DNA from 4 places in the Rhizobium sp. No.120 genome. Region 3 is predicted to be linked to each of the others. Evidence: predicted binding sites of a transcription regulator. Region 3 holds the regulator's gene; each other region holds the start of a gene.
What was found. The regulator PhoB, encoded in region 3, activates phosphate uptake and scavenging genes when phosphate is short. The targets are predictions, from matches to a motif close to TGTCATNNANCTGTCAT.
Positions count from the first base shown of each region.

Region 1 (3,272 bases), on a different contig from region 3:
TCCTTGCTTATACGATCTCTAGCGACTTACATCTTTTCGGTGCCGAGCGCGAAAGTATCGGCCAGCACGCGGTAGACATCGCTCTGTTCCATGTAACCACGGAAACCTTCGGCACCGGGGCCAGCCGCCTGGAGCACGACGTCGTCGACGGCGTGAACGCCGCTGTCCTCGTCCTTCGGAAGGTTACCCTGCACGAAGACGGCGCCGGGCACGTCCTTGTAGGCTTCGTTGGCGACATATTCCTTCTTCTCGTTTTGAACAGCCGGAACGAAAGGACCATCGAGCTTCGGACGGAAGGTCTCGTAATGGTCAGGGCCGTTATTGGCGGCCATGAAGAGGCGACGCGAAACGTCGATGCGATCCGGATAGCCGTCGCCATCCTTGTCCTCATAGTTCGGGAAGCCGGCCGCCGCATAGGTGCCGACCTTCTCGCGCATTTCCGTGCCCGGCTTGTTATCGTCGACAGTGCCGATGATCGAGACGCCATGGGTATGGTCGCCGGTGACGACAACAAGCGTATCCGGATTCTTGGCCTGGAATTCCCGGGCAACCGCAACGGCCTTGTCGAACTCGATCGTATCGACCAGAGCACGGTCCCAATCGAGCGGATGGCTCATCTTGTCGATGGAGGCACCCTCGACCATCAGGAAGAAGCCGTCGGGGTTCTTAGAAAGCTTGCCGAGCGCGACCTTGGTCATATCGACGAGGCCAGGCTGGTTCGGGAACTTGTCGACAGTGCCCTTCTTGAGGAATTCGCGGTCGAGCGTGACGTCGAGATTGCCAGTGTGGAAGAGGCCGAGCAGCTTGTCCTGGTTCGAGCCGGCGGCAGCCGCCAGTTCGTTCTTGTCGGTCGCAACGGCATAGCCGGCATCCTTGAAGAGCGCGATATAGTCCTTGTCATCCTTGCGCTTGGAACCGGGCACGCTTTTCGCCAGGAAATAGGCCGAGCCGCCGCCGAGCAGGACATCCGGCTTGACGTCGTACATCATGCCGACGATATCGGCCTTGTCGCCGCGCTTGCGGGTGTGGGAGACGAGCGCTGCCGGCGTCGCGTCCTCGACCTCGGCCGTGGTGACGATGCCGAGCGATTTCTTACCGGTGCGGCGCAGGGCCTCGCCGATGGTCTCGACCTTCGGGTCGTCGAGGCTCGCTGGCGTGCGGTCGGCATAGACGCCGAGGGCGTTGACCGCCGACTTATGGCCGGTCATGTAGGCCGACATGGTGTTGGCGCTGTCGGTGGCGATGGCCGAGGTTGACGACGTGCCGATGAAGGCGACCGGCGGGATGTCGTCCATGGCGAGGCGGCCATTGGCCTTGCCTTCGGTCATGCCCTTGGACATGAGGCGGGCGCCGGTACGATGGGCAACGGAGAGACCATCGCCGAGCAGGAAGATGATATTCTTGGCTTTCGGCGTGGCCGATGTGCCATAGACATCCCAGTTGACGGACTTCTTCTCATCGCCGGCCGAAACCTCAACCTTGTACTGGCCGGGCTTTGCGAGCTTGACGCCCCGCAGAATCAGGGCAGATCCGAGAACCTTGTCCTCAGCGCCTTTTTCCTCGGCGACGAAATCGGCCGCCTTGCCGAAAACGGCATCGTAGCTTTCGCCGTTGACCGTGACCTTCACATCTTCCGGTTTGACGACCTTGCTGAATTCCACCTTGAAATCGAACGGAGAGCCGGCGAGTACCGTTGCCCGGTCCAACGGATAGACTGTCGCTGCATGGGCTGCGCCGGACATTACGGTCGCAGACATCATGGCGAGAAGAAGTTTACGCATTTATACCCCCTGCGTTGGTTGCTTCCCGCTCCCCACTTATAAAAACCAGATGACAATCATGTAAAAGAGGGTCAACTTTCTCAACCGCTAATTCCAAAACAGAAACCGATAAGCAATGCAGATTGTATGTGCCGTATCTAAAAAGCCAAACTCGCATGCAAACGTTCCTGTCAATTCATCGTCATCCGCAACCTTTCACCATGCAAGCTTCGCAGATAGTAGCGCGTAGAAACTTGTCATCCTAATCGAACAAGCAAATATTACGCATGTATCGTGAGAGTTTTAAGGATTTTGCGCAATGGAAGAACAGCTCGATAGATTGGATCTGCGTCTGCTGGAGGAGCTTCAGAAAGACGGCAGGTTGACGAACAACGAGCTGGGTGAACGCATCGCGCTCTCCCCTTCTCAATGCTCGCGCCGTCGCACCCGGCTGGAGGCGGAAGGCTATATTCGCAGCTATCAGGCCAATCTCGACCGGCAGAAGCTTGGGCTGGACATGCTCGTGGTCATTTCGGTGACGCTCGCCACTCATAATCGCGATAATGCCCGCCGGTTTTCGCAACTCATCAACGGGCTGCCGGAGGTGCTGGAAGCCTATGCGCTAACGGGCGAAATGGACTATCATCTGAAGGTCGCCACCCGCGGGCTCACCGATCTCTCCCGTTTCGTCAACGACGTGCTGCTGCCGCATGAATCTGTCCAGCATGTGAAAACGTCCATCGTACTCGATACCCTCAAGACCTTCGAGGGATTTCCGGTTCCCTTGCCGCACGGCTGACATCGCAACGGCTCTCGACAATTGCCGCGGCGCGCCTTGTGGCTATTGAGCGTCAAGGGCAAGTTTTGAGGGCTTGCTTTCGGCGCATGCAGCCTTTCCAATCACACCAAGACAATCTCCCTGGCGAGGATCGGCTTGCATGACGACGGACGTACAGACGCGGCATTTCGAAGAATTTGCCGAAGTCCTGCTCAGATGTAATCATCTTTATCATCCCAGCAACGATTCCATTGCCTTGCGTAACGCCGTCGAAAGCAGGCGCCAGATCGAGATATTCGACTATAGTCGCGCCGCCGATGCCTTCATGCGCGCATTCGGGATGCGAAACTCCCTGAAATGCCTGCAGGCGCTTACCAGCCTTGGAACAACTGTTCACAAGTATAAAAGGGTATGCGACCTCGGCTGTGGCTCCGGCGCCTTCAGCCTTGCCTTTGCCTATCTCGCCGGCAATCCCGAGCTTCAGCTTCACGGGCTGGACATATCCGAACATCAGCTTTCTCTCGCCAGGGAGCTGATATCGGCTGCCGGGCTCCCTGGACGTTTCCAGTTCGAGCAACGAAACCTGCCGGCACCGATCGGCTATCTTCCCGACCTGACGATCTCCTCCTACTGGTTTTGCGAAAACGAACACGTTATCGCCGATACGGATCTTTTCCACTTGGTGGCCGGCCGGGAACTGCTTGTTGTCGATTATGAAAAGATAATCGACCGCA
Region 1 covers NZ_BAAJNQ010000004.1:76,372-79,643, reverse strand. The annotation lists gene ACYJRZ_RS14330 (alkaline phosphatase) at 27-1,781, opposite strand; gene ACYJRZ_RS14325 (Lrp/AsnC family transcriptional regulator) at 2,080-2,559, shown strand; gene ACYJRZ_RS14320 (SAM-dependent methyltransferase) at 2,699-3,272, shown strand, end outside.
Region 1: ACYJRZ_RS14330 (alkaline phosphatase) is a predicted target of PhoB. The motif match lies at 1,820-1,836, and genes of this name have one in related genera.

Region 2 (3,272 bases), on a different contig from region 3:
GGTAGAATTGCGCGACGGCCGGGTTGTCGATCAGAAGCGCATTGTTGGCCTGCGTGCAAAGGCCGGTCATCGTCCAGTTCGTGCTGCCGGTCCAAACGGCCTGTGGCGATTTGCCTGCGTCGCATATGACCAGGAATTTGTTGTGCGCCAGCGCCCGCGGCGCGCTCATGCGATCCCTGACATCGCAGGAGGATAGCTCGGATCGGGCGTCTTCGTTTTCATCATCGCCCTTTTTCTTGACGCTACCATTGCCAAGCACGATATGGGCGCGTTTCTTGAAGCTCTGCAACAGGGGAATGAGCTCAGGATCGTCCAACTCGAACAGGGCGGCATAGATATGTCCGCCATTCGAGCGAGCATCCTTGAAGAGCGATACCAGCTTGTCGCGAATCGGCCCCGCAAGGAATTGGCGGATCGGGTCTTCCGGATTGGCAATTGCCTTCTTGAGTTTGGTGGTAGGTGCCTCTTCCGGCAATAGGCGGGCAAGCCATTGGCTGGCGACGATGCCCCGGTTGAAATAGCAGCTGACATGGCCGCTGGTTTCAGCTCCGATTTGCATGGCATCGCTCCAGTCCGATACATGATCGGCCGATTCCTGCAGTGCCGTCTCGGTCCCGACCATGGCGGACACCCGGTAAGCGACGATATCGCCCGGATTGACGGCGAAATCGGACCAGAGATATTTCTGGATCGGCCATTCCGTCGTCGGCTTGCGCGTGCCTTCCTCCACGGGCGGTCCGTCGGCGAAGCCGACCCAGCTTGCGACGATCTCCTCATGAAAACCTTCGGCATCGACATCGGAAACCGTATTCGGGCTTTGCGGGCTTCCGGCCGCCCGCTTGATCTTCCGCCGCAAAGCAAAGCCACGGCACTGGGCGATGAAATCGCTGCGCCACGCGATAAGAGCACTATCGACACCGGGATGCACGATCAGACTAATGTTCATTTGCCCTCTCCCTGGATTATTGCTTCCGTTCCTCTCATTGCGGCGGCGTATCGGATTTGCGCCGATACGCTGACTCTGCTAAGCCTTGGTCGAGCGTGTCAGCTAAGCGGCGCTCCTGTCTGGTCGTCGGTCTTTAGCGCCTGGACGCTGAAGCGCACGAATAAGGCTATGGTCTCGCCGCCGATAAAACGGATGAACAGCCCGCCATCGCCATGGACGCGATTGTCGTCGGAGAAACTGCCGGAGTTGCCTTGCATGAAGTGGATATCGTGCACGCCCCGTTCCGGACTGAAATGAAAAGTTTCGTCGCTTCCCGGATCCTGAAAATACTCTCCAAAGGCGATAATGACAGCGCTCGCGTCCGCTTTCGCGCGCTCGATCTGTCCGTCGAGCATGTTGGCGAGCGATAACTGTGCGCCTTCTGCCGGAATCGCGGTCATGTCATCGATCGGGAAAAGCGTGTCGCGAATATAGTCGAGACCTTCGCCCTCCGGTCCGGTCTGCAGGGCCTTGAAGCCTGCTGGGCTTTGGGCAAGGCCGGCAATATCGTGGCCGCTATTGTCCTTGAAATCCGGATCGTAATGAACCATCACCTCGCTGCCATCGACGGATTGGACATTGACGGCGATCCGGAAATCCTCGTCGCCTGCTTTGACCCAGATCTCATAATGCGGCGAAGATCCAGACGGTTTTATCGTGCCATCGGCGACCTTTCCGACCAGGACTCCGTAGGTGCGCTTGGTATTCTTGGGTTTGCGACGTTCGCGTGTCATGAAAGGACCCTTAGTGGAGCTGGAAAAATGCTTGCCTGCTTATTCGCCAATAACGAGTGCGACTTTGAGCTGCCAGCTAAGTAGCTTTATTGCACTTTGCGTCATGGCCATGACGATCTCATGAATTGCCTTGCACACGCAGGACGGGCGCGGCGCGATTTGGGCTTTACAACTTTCCGAAATCGCTAAGGAGTTATGTGTCCATAGCCGCCTATGAAAATTTTCCTCAGGACTGGATTGTGATCTTGCGTCCGAAAGCAAGTGAGGCAAGAGTTCCGGGGCCTCTCGATGCCCGAGCGGCGCGGCGCGGAAATTTCGGCAGGCTCTATGAAAATACCCAAAAGAATCGGGATTCTGGACGTCGCTCGGCTGGCTGGCGTGTCGGCTACGACGGTTTCGCGTGTCCTGAATGGCCAGGCCGACAGCCGCATCAGCCTGGAGACGCAGGATCGTGTCAGGGCGGCGGCGAGCAACCTCGGCTATGTTGTCAACCGTCTGGCAACGTCGCTTAGAACACATAAGACCGGTGTGTTCGGGGCGATCGTCAATAGCCTCTCCGGCCATTATCAGCCGCATCTGACAAGCCGCCTTCAAATCGTGGCGCAACGGCGTGGCGTGGAATTGCTGGTCGCGCAGGCCAAGGGCGAGGCTGGCGAAATCGCTGGCCAGTTGCGCCTGTTTCAGCAGGATTTTTTTGACGGCGTCATTATGGTGAGCGACCTTCCGGGCCAGCAGGCGCTCTGCGATCATCTCGATCTCATGGGTAAGGCCCATGTGACACTTGGTGCAGGGTTGACGGGCCCGCTTCCTGCGGTTCTGACCGATGATCGGCTTGGCATTGGACTGCTGTTCGATCACCTTGTAGAGCTCGGCCACCGCCGCATTTCCTTCGTCTACCGCGTCAGCCGCAGCGCGCTTCGCGACCGGATGTCGATTTTTCAGGACGCGGTTGCCGGCAGTGCCGGCTTGATTGCCGGCGATGTCATTTCCTTTGAGAGGGGCGAGCACGACCGCAAGCTCCTTGCCGATCTCCTGGCATCGCCGGAACGCCCGACGGCTCTTATCTGCGGCAGTGACGGTATTGCCATCGAGGTTGTCGCCTTCCTGCGTGATCTCGGCCTGCAGATCCCCACAGATATTTCCGTCGTCGGCTATGACAACGTGCCCGACACCGCCTATTGGGCGCCACCGCTGACGACAGTCGCACAGCCGACGGATGCGCTATGCGAAGCCTCGCTCGATCTTCTGGTTGAGCTATCGAACCTTCAGATGGACGCACGCGTTGCAAAGCGTCCGATACGGTTCGTTACCCCCGAACTTGTCATACGTGCGTCATCGAGCGCGCCTAGTTTGCGGCCACTTTCCCTTGCGTAAAAGAAGAGACGGTCTTGAGCGCAAGTGGTCGTTTTTCATATGCGCAAACGTTTGTGCAGCGATTTATAAATTATTTTAACAGGAAGTGTGCCGATGTCCGATTATCTGACCAGCGGCTTTAATAGCCCGGTAACCCGCCGCACAACCCTTCTGATGGGAGCCGCAGCCGGCCTCTCGGC
Region 2 covers NZ_BAAJNQ010000010.1:82,212-85,483, forward strand. The annotation lists gene ACYJRZ_RS23725 (phospholipase D-like domain-containing protein) at 1-946, opposite strand, end outside; gene ACYJRZ_RS23730 (DUF2278 family protein) at 1,045-1,719, opposite strand; gene ACYJRZ_RS23735 (LacI family DNA-binding transcriptional regulator) at 2,047-3,093, shown strand; gene ACYJRZ_RS23740 (ABC transporter substrate-binding protein) at 3,187-3,272, shown strand, end outside.
Region 2: ACYJRZ_RS23730 (DUF2278 family protein) is a predicted target of PhoB. The motif match lies at 1,829-1,845, and genes of this name have one in related genera.

Region 3 (3,272 bases):
GAAGATCCGCGCCAATACGGTCACGGCTCTGATCGGCCCTTCCGGCTGTGGCAAGTCCACCTTCCTGCGCTGCCTTAACCGCATGAACGATACGATTGAGACCTGCCGCGTCACCGGCAAGATCACGCTCGACGATCAGGATGTCTACGACGACAGCATCGATGTGGTTGAGTTGCGCGCCCGCGTCGGCATGGTGTTCCAGAAGCCCAATCCGTTTCCGAAGTCCATCTTTGAGAACGTCGCCTACGGTCCGCGTATCCATGGCCTGCATCGTTCCAAGGCCGATCTTGAGCATATCGTCGAAACCAGCCTTCAGAAGGCGGGTCTATGGGGCGAGGTGAAGGATCGGCTCCACGATGCCGGCACGAGCCTGTCTGGCGGCCAGCAGCAGCGCCTTTGCATCGCGCGCGCCGTCGCGGTCAGCCCGGAGGTCATCTTGATGGACGAGCCGTGTTCGGCGCTCGATCCGATCGCGACCGCGAAGGTCGAGGATCTCATCCACGAGCTGCGGGAGAATTTCACCATCGTCATCGTGACGCATTCCATGCAGCAGGCAGCACGCGTCTCGCAGCGTACCGCAATGTTCCATCTCGGCCACCTGGTCGAGGAGAACGACACCGATAAGATGTTCACCAATCCCGACGATTTCCGCACTCAGGATTACATCATGGGCCGTTTTGGTTGATGATGGCAGGCGCGCGGCTCCTTTCACATAGTTCACCTTGAGGATAGAAAAATGGTCTCCACTCACATTCTCTCTGCCTACGACGAAGACCTGAAGTTCCTGACCCGCCGCATTGCCGAAATGGGCGGCCTGGCCGAGCAGATGGTTAGCGACAGCGTACGCGCTCTCGTCAACAGCGATGCTGCTCTCGCGCAGAAGGTCATCTCCGACGATGTCGTTCTCGACCATGCCGAGCGTGAAGTCGGCGACAAGGCGATCGTTACCATTGCACGCCGCCAGCCGATGGCAGCGGACCTGCGCGAAATCATGGGCTCGATCCGCATCGCCTCCGATCTGGAGCGCGTTGGCGATCTCGGAAAGAACACCGCAAAGCGCGTCATCGCCGTGCAGGGAACTGGTGTTCCCCGCCGTCTCGCCCGCGGCATCGAGCATCTCTCCGAACTGGCGCTGAGCCAGCTCAAGGAAGTTCTCGATGTCTACGCGACCCGCTCGCCTGACAAGGCCGTGTCGATCCGCGAGCGCGACGAAGAGATCGACGCCATGTACACCTCGCTCTTCCGCGAGATGCTGACCTACATGATGGAAGATCCGCGCAACATCACCACCTGCACGCATCTTCTCTTCTGTGCCAAGAACATTGAGCGCATCGGCGATCATGCCACCAACATCGCCGAGACGATCTATTACATGGCGACAGGCGCGCAGCCGGAAGGCGAGCGCCCGAAGGACGATACCGCCAATACCGTCGGCGCAGTGACGGAATAATCTGGAAGCGAAGAAAGGAGACCATAGGCGCATGGTTCCGAGAGTTGCTGTTGTAGAAGACGAGGAAGCGCTTAGCGTTCTGCTGCGCTACAATCTCGAGGCCGAAGGCTTCGAGGTCGACACGATCCTCAGAGGCGATGAGGCCGAGCTGCGTCTCCAGGAGCGCATCCCCGATCTCCTGATCCTCGACTGGATGCTCCCTGGCGTGTCCGGTATCGAGCTCTGCCGCCGGCTGCGCATGCGGCCGGAGACGGAGCGCCTGCCGATCATCATGCTGACGGCCCGCGGCGAGGAAAGCGAGCGTGTGCGCGGACTTTCGACCGGCGCGGACGATTACGTCGTCAAGCCGTTCTCGACGCCGGAGCTGATGGCTCGCGTCAAGGCGATGCTGCGGCGTGCCCGCCCGGAGGTTCTCTCCACGGTGCTGCGTTGCGGCGATATCGAGTTAGACCGCGAAACCCATCGCGTCCACCGCAAGAGCCGCGAAGTGCGCCTGGGGCCGACGGAATTCCGCCTGCTGGAGTTTCTGATGTCCTCGCCGGGCCGTGTCTTCTCGCGTTCGCAGCTGCTCGACGGCGTTTGGGGTCATGATATCTATGTCGACGAACGCACTGTCGACGTCCATGTCGGTCGCCTGCGCAAGGCGCTCAATTTCTCCAACATGCAGGATGTCATCCGCACTGTTCGCGGGGCGGGCTATTCCATGGAAGCTTGAGCGGGTTGCCGCTCGGGTATCACCATTACAGCGCCACGCGTCTTTCAAGACGCGTTAAGGTCGCTGTAACATCTTAAAATGCTGCAAAATTTTCCCTTAAATCGATTCCGATTTAAGGAATTATGCAGGAGCGGCGGAAACAGAAAAACGGGCCTCGAGGGGCCCGTTTTTCTTTGTCTTGCTGCCACTTTCAGCCGTTGTTGCGCCGGCGCTCATGCACCGGCTGGTAGGCCATGCGCTGATGATAGGTGCAGTAGGGCGAAGAATCCGGGCTGTCGTTGCCGCAGAAGTGGAAGTCGTCCTTCAGCGGGTCGCCGACCGGCCACTTGCAGGTGCGTTCCGTCAGTTCCGTCAGGCCGAGGCGACGGGAGATCGGAACGACGACATTCGATGCCGGGCGATACTGGATTTCATTGACGGAATCGATCTCGATCTCTTCCTTCAGCATCGTTGCGCCCTGCTGGCGGGCGACCACCGTGCGGGTAGCGACGCGCGATCCGTAGGTTGCGGTGCGGGGTGCTGCTGCGCCGCGCTTTGGCGTGCGCGCCACAGTTGTGGTGCCGCCCGCCTTCGCTCGGCCGGGGAGGTTCAGGCGATGTACCTTGCCGATAACGGCATTACGGCTTACGCCACCGAGCTGCGCAGCGATCTGGCTGGCGCTCAAACCTTCGGACCATAGCTTTTTCAGCTTCTCGACGCGTTCGTCTGTCCAATTCATGCCCTGTCTCCGCTGTCGCGTTTCCGATGGCAGAATCCCTCACCATTGCCTCGCATGGGATCGAGGCGCGAAACGCTCTAAAATTGTGGTGACTAGTTCCGCCGCATGCAGTCTAGCAATTGGTTTTTAACCTAGTGTGAGGCTGACTCCGTGACAAGAGTCGCGGGAATCTTGAGGAATCGATTTCGAGGTTTTCCCCAACTTGCTGTCCGGGCGTGGCATTTCTGCCATAGGCGCCGCCCAACCCATCTCTTTTGCCGGCAAGCGCTTTCTCGCAACTGCTAAAACGCCAGTTTTGTTGACATCGCGGTGCAAAACATCAATAGTGCCCAGGCCGCCGCGAGGCGGCATTTTTGATTTTTTCGGACCCGTTTCATCAAAGGGAAGCG
Region 3 covers NZ_BAAJNQ010000002.1:409,329-412,600, forward strand. The annotation lists gene pstB (phosphate ABC transporter ATP-binding protein PstB) at 1-685, shown strand, start outside; gene phoU (phosphate signaling complex protein PhoU) at 737-1,450, shown strand; gene phoB (phosphate regulon transcriptional regulator PhoB) at 1,482-2,165, shown strand; gene ACYJRZ_RS07740 (GcrA family cell cycle regulator) at 2,356-2,883, opposite strand.

Region 4 (3,272 bases), on a different contig from region 3:
CCAGTCCGGCACGCCAGGCTTCCGCATCGCCAGCCTGGAAGCCCATGCCGATCTCCTGGAAATCGCCCGTAAGGATGCCGCCTATCTGATCGAGCGCGATCCGGAACTGACCAGCGAGCGTGGCAGTGCGGTACGCACCCTACTCTACCTCTTCCGTCGCGATGAGGCGATCCGATTCCTGCGAGCGGGGTAAGCGGATGGACGCGTTAGCCGCGTCCATCCCGGTTTCATCCGATCACTTGGCAGCAAGGCCAGGAATGGTGACCTGGAATACCTGGAACATAGTATCGACATCGGCACCGCTATCATCTTTGTAGGTGGCTCCGACCTGAAAACCGTCCTGGGTAATGAAGTCGTTGTCATTGGCGACGAACAGGAAATAATCGTCGGGCAGCTTCGGATCCTGAACGCTGACGATCGACATGGCCTCCCACTTTTCGGAGAGGTTGTTGCGGTCGTTCGGCGCGCCATTATGTAGACCGAAGCGCGCAAGATCGGCGCTATCGTTGATGTCGATGAACTGGCTGAGGACAGCCGGCTTGACGGAGGGATCAAGGACGCCCTTTGGCGCGACAGCCGTGTCGCTGTCGAACTTGCCGCCGGCAATATCGGTGGCAGCGGACACATCGACGGCAACGATGCTGCGATAGAGCGACTTGTCGCCCTTCTGGCCATAACCATTGTTGCTGTCGCGCGCCAGCATCAGGAAGCTTGTCGGTGAGAGCGCCACGATTTCGCTTTGCGCGGCAACGGCCGTCTTGCCCTTGTCATTGGTGAAAACCGGCAGAGGCACGACATATTCGTGCACCAGTTTCAGATGGTCGAGATCGGTGGCATCGTAAACCAGCGCGCGGGTGTTCTGCCGCGTCGAGCTGGAATCGCCGCCATCCTGGCGGGTCGCGGACTGAAGCACGACGATCAGGAACTTGCCGTCCGGGGTCAGGGACATCCCCTCGAAGCCCTGATTATTTTGGCGCCCGCTGGTCGGATCCTTCGGATCGGGCGCGGCTTCGCCTGGACCGGGGTTGTTCGAGGAAAAATTCACGGCGCCGTGGCGCATCGGCAGAAACGCGGCCGGCGGCGCCGTGGCCGAGATCATGCGCCCATCCGCCGAGAAGCGGTAGATATAGGGACCGTATTCATCGCTGATGAACATCGAACCATCGGGCAGCCGGGCAATAGCTTCGTTGTCGAGCGAGATCTTGCCGTTCGGCGCTTGCGGCAAAAGCGGCATGCCGCCTTCTGCCTGGCGGACGCCGTTAGCGGGGTCGAGGCCGGTGGTTTCGTTGCCCTTGTTGTCTTTCAAAAGCAGCGTATCCGCCAGCTTGGCTTCAATGCCCGCCTGCTCCTGGCCGGCCGGCGGCGTTGCACCGGGAGCAACCGGCGACAGCTTGATATCGATGGTGTTGAGACGCCCGCGATAATCGGTGGTGCCGGCGACATTATAGCCCCGGTCCGGCAGCAGCCACAGCGAGCCCTTATAGGTGCCGTCGGTGTTGCGGGTCCAACTCTTGATGTCGATCGACATGCCCGAGCCTGAACCAAAGGTTTCGCCGAACTTGTCACGCTGATTGGCAGGAATTCGGCCGACAGCGACGCGGCCCTTATTGACGAGCGTCACACCCTGAATGGTGACGGATGTATCAGCGAGTGCCGCGACCGGCGCGGCGAAAACGAATGTGGCCAGTGCAGCCGATAAGAGCAGGAATTTCTTCGAACGCATATATTTCAAGATGTTATCCTCCTGATGAAAACCTTTGTGGAGATAATGGCATTCATCTCCGGCCCGTTTTCGGGCCGCGCTAAGAACCGCAGCCCGGCGCCGGTGCTCCGAACATTCGATGCTGAGATACATGCAATTGTCTGCCCCGACTGACGATCTAAGGCGTCAATATGATAGAGGCATGACAATTCGCGTGAAACGCGAAGCTATTGATTCAACAATTGGAAGATGAGCAATTTAGCTCAAAGAATTCATGGGAACCGGCTGCTGCAGTTTCTTGGCTGCGACCAGTTCCTTGTATTCAGGCACAACGAGACCGCCCGATATCAGAAGCTTGGCGCCGTCCTCGGGGCTCATGTCTAGCAACGTGATTTTTTCGCGAGGAACGAAGACTAGAAAACCCGCGGTAGGTACAGGTGTCGGCGGCAGAAAAACCGCAACCATGTCCTGACCCATCGCATTGAATTTCGAGGCGATCTCGCCTTTGGCATCGGTCGATATGAAGACCATGGACCATAAGCCTGGGCTTGGATACTCGATCAACCCCACCTTCTTGAAGGATGTGCCCTGCTCCTTCAGCACGGTTTCGAAGATTTGCTTGACGCTCTTATAGATGGTCCGTACCAGCGGCACTCGATTGACGATCGACTCGCCGAAGCGGACGATGCTCTGACCAATCAAGTTCTTGGCCAGAAAGCCTACGATCGTGATGAAGATCATCGCGATGACCAGGCCGGTACCGGGTACGGCGAAGTTCAGATAGCTTTCGGGATCGTAGCGTGCAGGAATATAGGGGCGAACCCAGCTGTCGGCCCAATGGACGACTGACCAAGTCAGCCATAGCGTAATGGCGATCGGGGCGCAGAGAATCAGGCCGGCCAGGAAATTGTTTCTGATCCGCGTCGTCACGGACATTTTGATGAGTTTTTCAGTCATTCGCCGCTCGAAAACTCCGTCCCGTCGCTACCGCTCCCCGGCAAATCCTCCCCACCATCTCCGTGGACGAATCGTGCCAGAAATCGGCGCGGCATACAACCCGTCAGACACGTCTGCGAGCCGAGTAAGCGGTCGGCTCACGACGACGTGACGGTAAATGTGCGACAGAAGGAATCCTATTCCACGGTGACCGATTTGGCGAGATTGCGCGGCTGATCGACATCCGTGCCCATAAAGACTGCGGTATGATAGGCAAGCAATTGAATGGGCAGCGAAAAGATGATCGGTGCGATGATCTCGTCGACGACCGGGAGAGTAATGGTCGCCATGGTCGGCAATGTCGATGCGGCAGCGCCCTTCGCATCCGTTATGAAAATGATTCGCCCGCCGCGTGCCGCGACTTCCTGCATGTTGGAAACGGTCTTGTCGAAGAAACGGTCATGCGGGGCAATGACAATGACGGGCATGTTCTCGTCGATGAGCGCGATCGGACCATGCTTGAGCTCGCCGGCGGCATAGCCTTCGGCATGGATGTAGGAAATCTCCTTCAGTTTCAGCGCGCCCTCCATGGCGAGCGGGAAGCTGGTACCGCGGCCAAGATAGAGCACATCCT
Region 4 covers NZ_BAAJNQ010000003.1:41,501-44,772, forward strand. The annotation lists gene recG (ATP-dependent DNA helicase RecG) at 1-193, shown strand, start outside; gene ACYJRZ_RS10725 (esterase-like activity of phytase family protein) at 236-1,723, opposite strand; gene ACYJRZ_RS10730 (DUF502 domain-containing protein) at 1,961-2,659, opposite strand; gene glmS (glutamine--fructose-6-phosphate transaminase (isomerizing)) at 2,836-3,272, opposite strand, start outside.
Region 4: ACYJRZ_RS10725 (esterase-like activity of phytase family protein) is a predicted target of PhoB. The motif match lies at 1,894-1,910, and genes of this name have one in related genera.